One region of the Microbacterium sp. zg.Y1084 genome, then DNA from elsewhere that is predicted to be linked to it. Evidence: predicted binding sites of a transcription regulator. Region 1 holds the regulator's gene; each other region holds the start of a gene.
What was found. The regulator LexA, encoded in region 1, represses DNA repair genes until DNA is damaged. The targets are predictions, from matches to a motif close to TCGAACANNTGTTCGA.

Region 1 (4,185 bases):
GCTACGGCCGGCTGTCGGCCGAGGCGTGGCGGGCGCTCGCCGCGGCTCCGATCGAGGCGGTGGCGCTCGACCTGCACCGGGGCGGCGTGCCGGAGCCCGCCCCCGGCCTCGACGGCAAGACGCTGGTGGGTGGCGTCATCGACGGCCGCAACGTGTGGCGCGGCGACCTCGCCGCCGCCTGGGAGCGACTCGACGCGCTGCGCGCCCTCGGTGCCCGCGCCGTCGCCGCAGGCACCTCGACCTCGTTGCAGCATGTGCCGCACGACGTCGCGGATGAGCCCGACCTCGATCCCCGCCTGGTGTCCTGGCTCGCCTTCGCCGACCAGAAGGTGCAGCAGGTCGCCACGCTCGCCACGGGGCTGCAGGTCGGGCGCGAGGGCATCGCCGACGAGCTGGCGGCGGCATCCGCTGCGCTCGCCGACCGGCACGCCGCCCCCGGCGTGCGCGACGGGGCGGTCCGGCCGCGAGCAGCGGCGCTGAGTCCCGACGACTACTCGCGGGCCGCAGCCGCCACGCGGGAATCCGCGCAGCGTGAGCTCGGACTCCCCGTGCTGCCGACGACGACGATCGGCTCCTTCCCGCAGACCGGCGACATCCGCCGTGCCCGCGCCGCCGCTGCGCGTGGAGAACTGACCGCCGCGCAGTACGACGGCTTCCTGCGCGACGAGATCCGCCGGGTGATCGAGCTGCAGGAGCGCCTGGGGCTGGACGTGCTGGTGCACGGCGAGGCGGAGCGCAACGACATGGTGCAGTACTTCGCCGAGAACCTCGACGGCTTCGCGGTCACCCGCAACGGCTGGGTGCAGTCCTACGGATCGCGGGCCACCCGCCCGTCGATCCTGTGGGGCGACGTCTCTCGGCCGGCCCCCATCACCGTGGGGTGGTCGGCCTACGCCCAGAGCCTCACCGCGGCTCCGGTGAAGGGGATGCTGACGGGGCCGGTGACCATTCTGGCGTGGTCGTTCGTGCGCGACGATCAGCCGCTGGGCGAGACCGCGGACCAGGTGGCGCTCGCCCTCCGCGATGAGATCGCCGACCTCGAGGCGGCCGGCATCCGCATCATCCAGGTGGACGAGCCCGCCCTGCGCGAGCTGCTGCCGCTGAAGAGCGCCGACCAGCCGCACTACCTGGAGTGGTCGGTCGGTGCGTTCCGTCTCGCCACCGCGGGCGCCGTCCCCGCCACCCAGGTGCACACGCACCTGTGCTATTCGGAGTTCGCCGTCGTCATCGATGCGATCGCTGCGCTGGACGCCGATGTCACCTCCATCGAAGCGGCCCGCAGCCGTGGCGAGGTGATCGGCGACATCCGCTCCTCGGGCTTCGCGCGCGGCGTCGGGCCAGGCGTGTACGACATCCACTCGCCCCGGGTGCCGTCCGTCGACGAGATCGCGGGCCTCCTGCGGCGCGCCGTCACCGAGCTGCCGATCGGCCAGGTGTGGGTCAACCCCGACTGCGGACTGAAGACCCGCGGCTATGCCGAGACGGTCGCGTCGCTGGAGAACCTCGTCTCGGCCGCGCGCGCGGTGCGCGAGGAGGTGGCGGTGCGGGCCTGACCTCCCGGCGGGGACGCACGAGGGGATGCCGCGGCAGTGCGGCATCCCCTCGTCATGTCACGCGGCGTACGCGCGGTCGCGGCTACACCGCGCGCAGCACCGCCACCACCTTGCCCAGCACGACCGACTCGTCGCCCAGGATCGGCTCGAACGCGCTGTTGCGCGGCAGCAGCCACGTGTGACCGTCGCGCTGGCGGAACGTCTTGACCGTCGCCTCGCCGTCGAGCATCGCCGCGACGATGTCGCCGTTGTCGGCTGTGGGCTGCGAGCGGACGACCACCCAGTCGCCGTCGCAGATCGCGGCATCGATCATCGATTCGCCGCTGACCTTCAGCATGAACAGGTCACCCTTGCCCACCAGCTGGCGCGGCAGCGGGAAGATCTCCTCCACCTGCTGGTCGGCGGTGATCGGCACGCCCGCGGCGATGCGGCCGACGAGCGGCACGAGCGCGGCGTCGCCGACGCTGGGCGCGGCATCGGCAGGATTCTCGGCGGCAGAGCCGGGCAGGTCGATCAGCACCTCCATGGCGCGCGTCTTGCCGGGGTCGCGCCGGAGGTATCCGCTCAGCTCGAGCTGATTGAGCTGATGGGTCACGCTCGACAGCGATTTGAGTCCCACCGCGTCGCCGATCTCCCTCATGCTCGGCGGGTAGCCATGCCGTGCGATCGAGCGCTGGATGACCTCGAGGATCGCCAGCTGCTTCTCGCTGAGGCTCTTGCGCCGCCGCGTCTGCGGCTTGTCCCGCTCGCGGCCGGCCGGTGTCGCGTCGGTCATCGAGCCTTCTCCCGTCTCGCCGCGCGAGGCAGCGTCTTCGAATGTCGGAGGTCCGTGATGGGGTGCTCCTATCGAAACCGTATCCGGTGCCGGATGCCGCGGCGCAGAGGTCCACGCGTGTCGCGTGCGATTCGATATCCGACCGGTCCCGTGCTTGACACCCTAGAACATCGAAGATAACTTCGGAAAAGAACTTCGCATCCGGCCTTCCTGGCCGAAGGTCGGATGCGAAGATCGCCACAGAGGAGGACTCCATGACCACCATCCAGCTCGCCGGACCGACGTCGTCCGCCACGCGGCTGCGGCTCACCGCCCGCGGTCGCCGGGTGTTCACCGGTCTCGCCGCCCTCCCCATCGTCATCGCCGTCGGCGCCGCCGCCCTCAGTGGGGGAGGTGCACTCGCCAGCGGGGACCGCTCCGCTCCGGCCGGCTCGTTCCAGATGGTCACCGTCGCTGCGGGCGAATCGCTGTGGTCGATCGCCGAAGAGGTCGCGCCCCAGGCCGACCCGCGCGACGTCATCCACGAGATCGTGCGGCTGAACGCCCTCGAGTCCTCCGTGGTCGCCGCCGGTCAGCGACTGTCCATCCCCTGGGAGTACACCGCCGCGCCGTGAGGCCGGGTGCGAGGGCGATACGTTCCGACCTGGGGCCGAGCCCACTGATGGCCGGGCTGGCTAGCATGGGAGGGGTGATCCCGAGTCTCAACGACCTCCCCCTCCGCGACGATCTGCGCGGCCAGACGCCGTACGGCGCTCCGCAGGCGGCACTCCCCGTCGCTCTGAACGTCAACGAGAACACGCATCCGGTTCCCGACGAGGTCGCGGGCGACATCCTCGACGCCGTCGCTCGTGCGCTGCGCGACGTGAACCGTTACCCCGACCGCGAGTTCACGGCGCTGCGCGAGGCCTTCGCCGAGTACCTCGGCCACGGCCTGTCCCGCGACCAGATCTGGGCGGCGAACGGCTCGAACGAGGTGCTGCAGCATGTGCTGCAGGCGTTCGCCGGTCCCGGCCGCACCGCGTTCTCCTTCGCGCCGACCTACTCGATGTACCCGCTGTTGACGCGGGGGACGGGAGCCACCTGGGTCGCCGGTCACCGCGCGCACGACTTCACCCTCGCTCCCGACGACGCGGCATCGCAGGTCGCGGAGGCGGCGCCCGACGTGGTCTTCCTCTGCGCGCCGAACAACCCCACCGGAACGCCGCTGTCACTCGACGTGGTCGAGGCGGTCTACGAGGCCACAGCCGGTGTCGTGATCGTCGATGAGGCGTACGTCGAGTTCGCCCCACGCGACGCGCGGTCGGCGGTGACGCTGATGCCGGGGCGCGAGCGGCTCGTGGTGTCCCGCACCATGAGCAAGGCCTTCGCCTTCGCCGGAGCGCGGGTGGGATACCTCGCAGCCGATCCCGCGCTGATCGACGCCCTGCGGCTGGTGCGGCTGCCGTACCACCTCAGCGCACTCACTCAGGCGGCCGCCACCGCCGCGCTGCGGCACGCGCCGGTCATGCTGGGCATGGTCGACGAGATCGTCTCCCAGCGCGACCGCATCTCGGCGACCCTGGAGGCGCTGGGATACGAGCCCCACGAGTCGTGGACGAACTTCGTGCTGTTCGGCGGCGTCGCCGACCCCGCCGCCACGTGGCAGGCGCTCTACGACAGGGGAGTGCTCATCCGCGACGTCGGCATCCCGCACCACCTCCGGGTGACGGCGGGGACCGAGCAGGAGACGACCGCGTTCCTCGACGCGCTGGCGTCGATAGACTCGGGGTCATGACCCGTCCCGAGGCGCGCACCGCGTCTGTGCGCCGCGCCACCAGCGAATCGTCCGTCGAGCTCGACCTCGACCTCGACGGCACC
Region 2 (4,185 bases), on a different contig from region 1:
GTGGTGATGCTCGTCGGCGCGTGCGGCACGGTTTCGAGGAACCGGCGCCCCTCTGCCTGGGCAGCATCCCACGAATACGTGGTCGCGACCGCCCGTGAGGAGTGCTCGACGGCCAGGGCATCCACGATCCCCAGCAGCAGACCATGTCGTCGCATCACCTCCGCCCAGACGAAGTCGAGGCCCCACCCGTATCGCACATGCGCGGGGAACGGCGCGAGCACTGCGAGGGCGTCACGCCGCAGGAGAGTGACGGGTCCGATCTCGACGAACCCCGTCTGCCTCGCGAGCGAGAGGAAGTGTCGCTTGGCGATCCGCCAATTGGCGTTGCTGCCCCTCGTCTGAGCGGGCTGTGCGAGCGCGAAATCGCAGCGACGACATACCTCGATCATCCGATCGAGGAACCCGGCGGGCAGCACCACATCGTCATCGACGATCAACAGCCAGTCGAGGTCGGCATCGTCCACGGCGACCAGCTCATTGAGGTTCTGGAACTTCCCCGCCCTCAGGTGTTCGCGCGCGGTGACGTCGCGCAGCCGAGGCGGGGCGACATCCATCGAGCCGAGCCGCACGTCCACCCGATGTCGACTCTCGAGGACTTCGTCGATCAAGCGGGCGATGGGTTGCTCGTCGCGGTAGATCCCCACGACCGCGACCCGCTCGACCGGGCCCGTGAGGGCTGGAAGCGCCCATCGTGCGTGGATCCGATCGACCGGTTCGGCCATGCGGCGGGCAAGCCGTCTCAGTCCAGTTCTCATCGGTTCCCCAGGATCCGTGAAGAGTTGTGGGCGGCCACGGTAGCGCGAAGTGGTCGCGGGCGCCATGGCCGTCGCGCAGATCGCGCCCATCGGTGACCCGCTGCTCTCCGATACCGCTCACCGCCACGTAGGCTGGCGCCGCCGGTCCGCGTCGAGCCCATCGAAGGGGAGTCATGAATCCCGAGCCCATCACGTCCGGGTCGGTGAAGAGGGTCCCGCAGCGCACCCGTCCGCTCTGGCTCTTTCCGCTCACCGGGGCGACGGCCGCGCTGGTCGGGCTCCTCCCCTGGCTCCTCACCGGAGCGCGGATGCCGACGCAGAACCTGTGGGCGTTCACGCCCGGCGTCCCGCCGATCATCCTGTTGCCGTTCAGTCAATACGCCGTGGGGCTGATCCTCTCCGTGATCGTCGTGGGTGCTGCCCTCGCCGGCATCGGCGGCCGCGCGCTCGGCGCCCGCTCGAGACGGCGGGCAACCGGCTTTCTGCTTGCGGGTGTGGGCCTCGTCCAGCTGGGTGCCGTCGCGCAGACCGCCGCCACGGTGGCCGCAACGCTGCAGGAGCGCACAGAATCGGCGATCTATGTGACGGGGCTGACCCTCGGCAGCGTGCTCACGATCGCCATCAGCCTGGCAGCGACCACACTCATCGCGACCGCGCCGCAGGCCGGCGCGCTGATCGGTCTCGCGGTGGGCTCGGCCGCCGCGGGCGGGTGGCTGTCTGCGATCATCGTGCCCTTCGGCTCCTTTCCCCCGGAGTTCCCCGCTGCCCTGTGGCTTGTGCAGTGGGTGCCTGCCGTGCTGGTGGGCGCGGCGATCACGTGGACGGGAGTGTCGACGGCGGGAAGGGTCATCGCGGCCATCACCGCCATCGTCATCGTGTGGGTGACCCCGGCCGTCGTCACCGGCCTGACCAATGCAGTCGGCTCACGCGTGCTGGCGGAAAGCCCCGCCGACATGCTCGACTACGGGCTCGGGGTCTTCCGCATGGCGCTGTTCGAGCCGGCACTGGCGATGCGACCGATCCTGACGGCGATCGTCGTGGCGGCGATCGGACTGGGGCTCCGTGCGCTCCTGCGCCGCCCCCGTGAGATTCGCGCCTGACTCCCCCCGAGCGGCCGCACCGCTGGCTGGGCGCCCCGCTCGTCGTTACACGTTATCCACAGGCGACGCCGTTACTCGAACAAATGTCCGAGGGTTGCGCGACAATGGATGCATGCCGAGAACCACCTACCTCCCCGCCGACGAAGCCGCTGCGCGTGCTGTCGACCGGCTCGGCGAGGTGCTTCCCGACCTCGTCGGGGTGCGGCAGCAGATGGCACGCCTGCAGGCGCACGAAGCCCGGCTGCTCGCCGCGAGCGGTGCCATCGTCGACGACTGGGTGATGGATGCCGGCTTGCAGCACCGCTCCGAAGCCGAGATGCCGCACCGCATCGCGGCATCCGAGATCGCCGCCGCCTGGCGGGTCAGCGACCGCACCGTGCAGCGCCAGATGGCTGATGCCGCCGCCCTCGTCAACGACTACCCGGCCACCCTCGCGTCGCTCGAGGCGGGCCGCATCTCCAGCGCCCACGTGCGGGTCATCGTCGGCAACGGCGCGATCATCGCGCGTCCTGAACTGCGTGCCGAGTACGAAGCCGCCATCCTGCCCTACGCCGAATCCGAAGCGGCCACGCGGGTGGCGCCGATCGCGCGGCTGCGCGCCCAGTGGTTCGCCGAGACCACCTTCGACGAGCGCCACCGGCAGGCACGGCTGCGGCGCAGCGTCTCCCTCACCGACCTCGACGACGGCATGGCCGAACTCGTCGCCATCCTCCCCGCCGCACTCGCCCACGGCGCGTACGACCGTATCTCGCAGATCGCCCGCATCGCCCAGACCGCACGCAGCGCCTCGGACGATGACGACGCGCTCCTCCCGGTCGACGACGTCCCGTCGGATGCCACCCCCGACACCCGCACCCTGAATGAGCTGCGGGCCGACGCCTTGAGCGATCTGCTGCTCACCGGCATGCCCTCCTCGGTATCGATCCCGGGCGGACGTGAGGCGATCCGCGCGAACATCCAGGTCACGGTGCCGGTACTCACGCTCATCGGCGATCATGTCGCCGACCCATTCGAGCCGACCACCCTCGTCGGGCACGGGCCGATCGACGCTGTGACAGCGCGCACCCTGGCGGCCGGGGCACCCGGATGGGACCGCATCCTCACCCACCCGGTCTCGGGCGCCGTTCTCGCCGTCGACCGCTACCGTCCCTCCGAAGAGATGCGCCGGCATCTGCGCACGCGCGATCAGCACTGCCGGTTCCCCGCCTGCCGGATACCGGCGCGTCTGTGCGACATCGATCACACCATCGATCACGCGCACGGCGGACCGACCGCGATCGCGAATCTCGCCCACTTCTGCAGACGACATCACAGCGGCAAGCACCACTCTCCCTGGCGCGTCCAGCAAGACGCCGGTGGCGTGCTGAGGTGGACCTCCCCGACCGGTCGGGTGTACATCGACCGCCCGGTCAGCGAGGTCGCCTTCGCCACCGAACCCGAGTTCGATCCGGCGCCTTTCTGAGGCGAACCGCCCGACCGAACCGCCCGACCGAACCGCCCGACCGAACCGCCCGACCGAACCGCCCGACCGCCTGTCAATCCCACTGCGCAGTGTCCGCACCCCGGAGTAGACCATCGCCATGAGCAGAACACGCACCTGGCTGGACGGCTACATCACCGCCTGGCAGACCGAGAACCCCGACGACGTCCGCGCCATCTTCGCCGACGATGCCGAATACTGGTTCCGGCCCGACGACCCCGATCCCGCGCGGGGGATCGACGCGATCCTCGCTGCATGGCCGGAATCCGAGGGCGCCGACCCGCAGCACGATCTCGACGTACTGATCGAGAACGATGATCTCGGCATCATCCGCGGCACGATCGACTACCCGGGCGACACCAACTGGGTGAACCTCTGGGAGGTGCACTTCGCTCCCGATGGTCGCGCGAAGAAGTTCGTCGAGTGGTGCCGGGAGCGTGCCGAGCCGGGTACCACCTGAGCCGGCCGCTCCACCGTTCCCCGCGGCTCCGCCGTTCCACCGCCCCGCGGCGCCTCAGGCGGGACCGCGCGGGCCCACCATCCCTGCGAACAGGGCGTGCAGCAGGGGCGGCACCGAGGCGACCATGAGCACAGTGCCGAACGCCTCCTCGGCGGGACGCAGCAGCACCCCTCCCACCAGCAGACCGCCGAAGAGGATGGCCGACACGACCCGCCGCGCCGCCCGCTCGAGCCGCGCCAGCCGCCGGTCGAGCCGCGGCGTCTCGACGGCGATCGCGCCCTCGTCGATCCGCTCGATGACGTCGTTGATCCGCCGCGGCAGCCCTGCCGCGATCGACGCCGTCGACGCCGCCTGCGTGACAGCGTCCTGCAGCACATTGCCCCGCTCGTC
Region 3 (4,185 bases), on a different contig from region 1:
AACGGCACGTGGTAGAGCGCCGGCAGTGAACCGGCGTCGTCCATGAGCAGGTAGCGCGTGGCGCCGGGCACGGGCTGCGCGTCGAGGATGCGGAAGCGCGGTGCGTGACTCTTGCCGGCGAACCACCGCTGCTGCGCCAACCAGGCGCTGAGGTCATCTGTGAAGTCCACGCTTCACCCTCGCGCGTTTCGGCGCCGGGGCGAAAGGGGTGGACGTGCGGCACGGAGGCGTAGTACCGGACGTGCTGCGACGCGGGCCGAGCCGGCCCCGCGCCTCCAGCCAGGGCGGGTCCTGCGCAGGCTTCCGGTGCGGGGGCGCGCAGACCCTAGAGTCGATCGTGCCGGCCCGCATCGACCCCCATCCGCTGTCGAGGCCGTGCTTTTCCCGCACATGACCCGAAGGAACCCCTCCATGACGACGTCCGTCGACCTCGCCGCGTTCGCCCACGGCCTCCCCAAGGCTGAGCTGCACCTCCACTTGGAAGGCACGCTGGAGCCCGACCTCAAGTTCGCCCTCGCCGCCCGCAACGGCATCGAGCTCGCGGAGAAGACGGTCGACGAGGTGAAGGCGACATACGACTTCACCGACCTGACGAGCTTCCTCGCGGTGTACTACCCCGCGATGCGCGTTCTGCAGACCGCGGAGGATTTCCACGACCTCGCCTGGGCGTACCTGCTGAAGGCGAAGGAGCAGGGCGTCGTGCACGCCGAGATGTTCTTCGACCCGCAGGCGCACACGAGCCGCGGCGTGCCGTTCGAGACCGTCGTCACCGGCTACCGTCGCGCCGCCGTGCGCGCGCAGGATGAGCTCGGCATCTCCGCAGAGCTCATCCTGTGCTTCCTGCGCGACTTCTCCGCCGAAGACGCGATGGCGACCCTCATGGAAGCGCTGCCGTACAAGGCATGGATCCTCGGCGTCGGCCTCGATTCCGACGAGCGCGACAACCCGCCCACGAAGTTCGCGGAGGTGTTCGCCCGCGCCAAGGCGGAGGGCTTCTTCCTCACGATGCACTGCGACATCGACCAGGTCGGATCGATCGACAACATCCGCGCCGTCCTGGAGGACATCGGTGTGGACCGCATCGACCACGGCACCAACATCGTCGAAGACCCGGCGCTCGTCGCCCTGGCCAAGGAACGCGGACTCGGCTTCACCACGTGCCCGGTGTCGAACTCGTTCGTGACCGAGCAGATGAAGGCCGACGAGATCGTGGGTCTGCTGCGCGAGGGCGTGCGCGTCATGGTGAACTCCGATGACCCGGCCTACTTCGGTGCGTACGTCGGCGACAACTACGTCGCGCTCGCCGAGCAGGCCGGCCTCGCTCCCACCGACCTCGTGCAGCTCGCGATCAACTCCTTCGAGGCGGCGTGGCTCACGCCCGCCCGCCGGGCGGCGCACATCGCGTCCGTGCAGGAGTATGCCGCTGCGCACGGAGTGGCCCTGCCCGCGTAGGCGCTGAGCACGCGGTGGCCGCGGCGCGGGTCGTGGCCACCGCCGGGTGCTGCACGGCGGGTGCTGCACGGCGGTGCGTGACATCGGCATACCACTCGGCGCGTCGGCGGCAGATGGGCGCCAGCCGGGTGGCCGCTTCGCTCTCGGCATAGGGGAGGACGGCGTCTTCGTACTCCGCGCGCAGCACCCGCTGGGTGATGATCGCGCCGTTGCCGACGATCACGCGCGCGTGGGCCAGCGAGATGCGACCGGCTTCGAGGGAGGCGAGCGTGGCGGGGTAATCGTTGACGAGTGTCGCAGCTTCGCTGATCTGCCGCTGCACGGTGCGGTCGCTGACCCGCCAGGCCGCAGCGATCTCGGTCGCGGCGATGCGATGGGGCATGTCGGCCTCGGAGCGGCGCTGCAGCCCCGCATCGGCCACCCAGTCCTCCACGATGCCGTCCGCCTGCGCCAGCAGTCGCGCTTCGCGTGCCTGCAAGCGGGCCACCTGCTCGCGCACGCCGATGAGGTCGGGCAGCACCTCGCCGAGACGGCTCATCGCTCGCGCGGCCGCCTCGTCGGGTGGAAGATATGCGCTGCTCCGCATTGGGGTTGCTCTCCCGCGAACCTCCGACACTTCTTCGAATCGGAAGTGCAACTGTGGACAACCCGTCGATCTGAGGTCTTCCGGAGGAGGCGCGGTCGGCGCCCGCTCGCGGCGGCTACGGCGCCGACGCCGGCAGCCCCACCTTCGGCTTCGCCCAGGACCGACCCTGCGTGTCCTTCAGGATGTCGTATTCGACGTCGACGTGCGGCTCGATGGCGCTGTACTTGTCGTTCGGTGCGCCGATGATCAGCTGGAAGCCGAGCCCGCGCCATGCGCCGATCGCCCGCTTGGTGAAGTGCGCGTCGGCCTTGATGAGCGCCTCGTCGAGGAACACCGGTGCGTAGCGCGGACGCTCGGCCCCGGCATCCCCCAGTTGATAGCGCAGCGCGGCGCCGACGATGAACGCGATGAGCTCCTGCGACTCGCCGCCGGACTTCTCGCCGATGTGGTCATACAGCGCGACGTGCTGGTGCGTCACGGCGTGCACGCGTTCGGCGCTGACCCGCACGTGGTTGCGGACGTCGACGAGGTCGGCGAAGTCCGGTGCGGTGCGGCGCAGCCGGTTGATGAGCCGGGACATGCGCTGGTAGACGCGCTCGCGGTCGTCGTCGGTCTCGGCCGCATCGATCAGCGCCCGCACGTCGCGCAGCTCCTTGCGGAAGCGCCGCCGCACCTCCGACTGGGTCTCGCGCGGCGAGATCTGCAGACGGTGATGGTCGTCGTAGAAGGGCAGGTCCTGCATGATGAGGTTGATCGGCTCGATGCGATCGCGGATTTCGCGCAGCGACCTGCTGAGCGTCGAGTCGAGGTTCGTCAGATCGTTGCCCGAGAGCTTCAGCAGGCTGTCGCGCCACTCCGCCTCGAGTTCGTGCAGACCGCTGGTCTCGAGTTCGGCGAGGATGCGCTCGAAGTCGCCGAGCGACTGGTCGGGGTCGGCCAGCAGGTTGGGGTTGGGCCAGCGGTCGAGGAACCCGGCGAGGGTGCGCCGCAGGCTGTCGCGCTGATCGCCGACCGCCTCCTGCGCAGCCCGCTGGTCGTCGAGGAAGCGTCGTGACGCCGAATCGAGCGCGGCGTCGAATCGGGCCAGGTCCTGCATGCGCGTGGTGGGACCGGTGCCCTCCGGCAGCAGGAACTGCCCGTCGAGGTAGGCGGCCTGGGCCTCGGTGAGCGCGCGCCCGGCGGCGTCGGCCGCGTCGATCGCGGCCTGAGCGGCATCGACCTCATCGGTGACGGCCGCCCATGCGTCGGCGAGCCGCTGCTGCTCGGCCTTCGCACGGCCGATGCCCTCACGCAGCTCGGCCGCCTCGGCGCGCTTCGCGGCGATCTGTGATTGGATGCTGGCGATGGTCGGGTTCTCGGCGGTCACCTCGTCGATGATCGCGGACCAGCGCTCGCGCTCCTTCTCGACGGATGCCACGTCCACCTGGTCCCAGGTGAGGTCCTGGATCTTCTCGTACGCCGCCCGGCGGGCGTCGAGCGCGTCGAGCTCGGCTTCGGCATCATGGGTGGCCGTCTGTGCCGTCTCGAGCTCGGCACGAAGCGCCCCGAGCTGCGCGTCGAGCTCACCGACGCGGCGGTGCGTGGAGAACCCCAGCACGTTGCGTCGTCCGTGCCCGCCGTGCGCACCACGGGCGCCCTGCGACGTCTGCCCCGCGAGGGTCAAGGCCATCCGGTGCTCCGACAGCTCGGCCGAGGTGTCGACGCAGACGTAGCCGTAGCGGCGGGAGAGCTCGTCCTGCAGCCAGCCCGTGAAGGGCGTGCTCTTGTAGTCCAGGCGTCCGGGGAGCGTCTGGGGATCGCCGGGCGCGGCGTCGGGAAGCCCGGTGTGCACGCCCTCGTAACGGAGGCGCTCGGGGATGCGGATCGTGTCGATGGCGGCGCGGAACGCCGGCAGGTGCGCCGCATCGATGAGGAGCGTGGTGGCGAAGCCGCCGAGGGCGAGGTTGAACGCCTCACGCCACGGCTCGAACTCGGTGCGCACCTCGATCAGCTCACCGACGAACGGCAGCTGGTCGGTGCGGAGCCCGGCGGCGCGGGCGAGGAGCTCCCGCGATTCGCGCAGGCGTGCGGGGATGTTGTCGTGGCGCTCCGCGGCCTCCCGGCGTTCGGCTTCGAGCGCGCCCACGCGTGCCGCGAGGGTGTTGCGC

Region 2: a site for LexA is predicted at 1,931-1,946, ahead of NQ165_RS06705 (HNH endonuclease signature motif containing protein). Genes of this name have one in related genera too.
Region 3: a site for LexA is predicted at 2,061-2,076, ahead of NQ165_RS12570 (13E12 repeat family protein). Genes of this name have one in related genera too.

What each region holds. Positions count from the first base shown of each region.
Region 1 is NZ_JANJGV010000008.1:7,687-11,871, reverse strand. It holds gene metE (5-methyltetrahydropteroyltriglutamate--homocysteine S-methyltransferase) at 1-1,553, shown strand, start outside; gene lexA (transcriptional repressor LexA) at 1,636-2,328, opposite strand; gene NQ165_RS10130 (LysM peptidoglycan-binding domain-containing protein) at 2,583-2,942, shown strand; gene NQ165_RS10125 (histidinol-phosphate transaminase) at 3,008-4,102, shown strand; gene hisB (imidazoleglycerol-phosphate dehydratase HisB) at 4,099-4,185, shown strand, end outside.
Region 2 is NZ_JANJGV010000003.1:444,824-449,008, reverse strand. It holds gene NQ165_RS06715 (hypothetical protein) at 1-722, opposite strand, end outside; gene NQ165_RS06710 (hypothetical protein) at 929-1,855, shown strand; gene NQ165_RS06705 (HNH endonuclease signature motif containing protein) at 1,968-3,317, shown strand; gene NQ165_RS06700 (nuclear transport factor 2 family protein) at 3,436-3,795, shown strand; gene NQ165_RS06695 (AarF/ABC1/UbiB kinase family protein) at 3,850-4,185, opposite strand, start outside.
Region 3 is NZ_JANJGV010000010.1:169,520-173,704, reverse strand. It holds gene NQ165_RS12580 (phosphotransferase) at 1-170, opposite strand, end outside; gene add (adenosine deaminase) at 412-1,452, shown strand; gene NQ165_RS12570 (13E12 repeat family protein) at 1,373-1,990, opposite strand; gene NQ165_RS12565 (ATP-binding protein) at 2,154-4,185, opposite strand, start outside.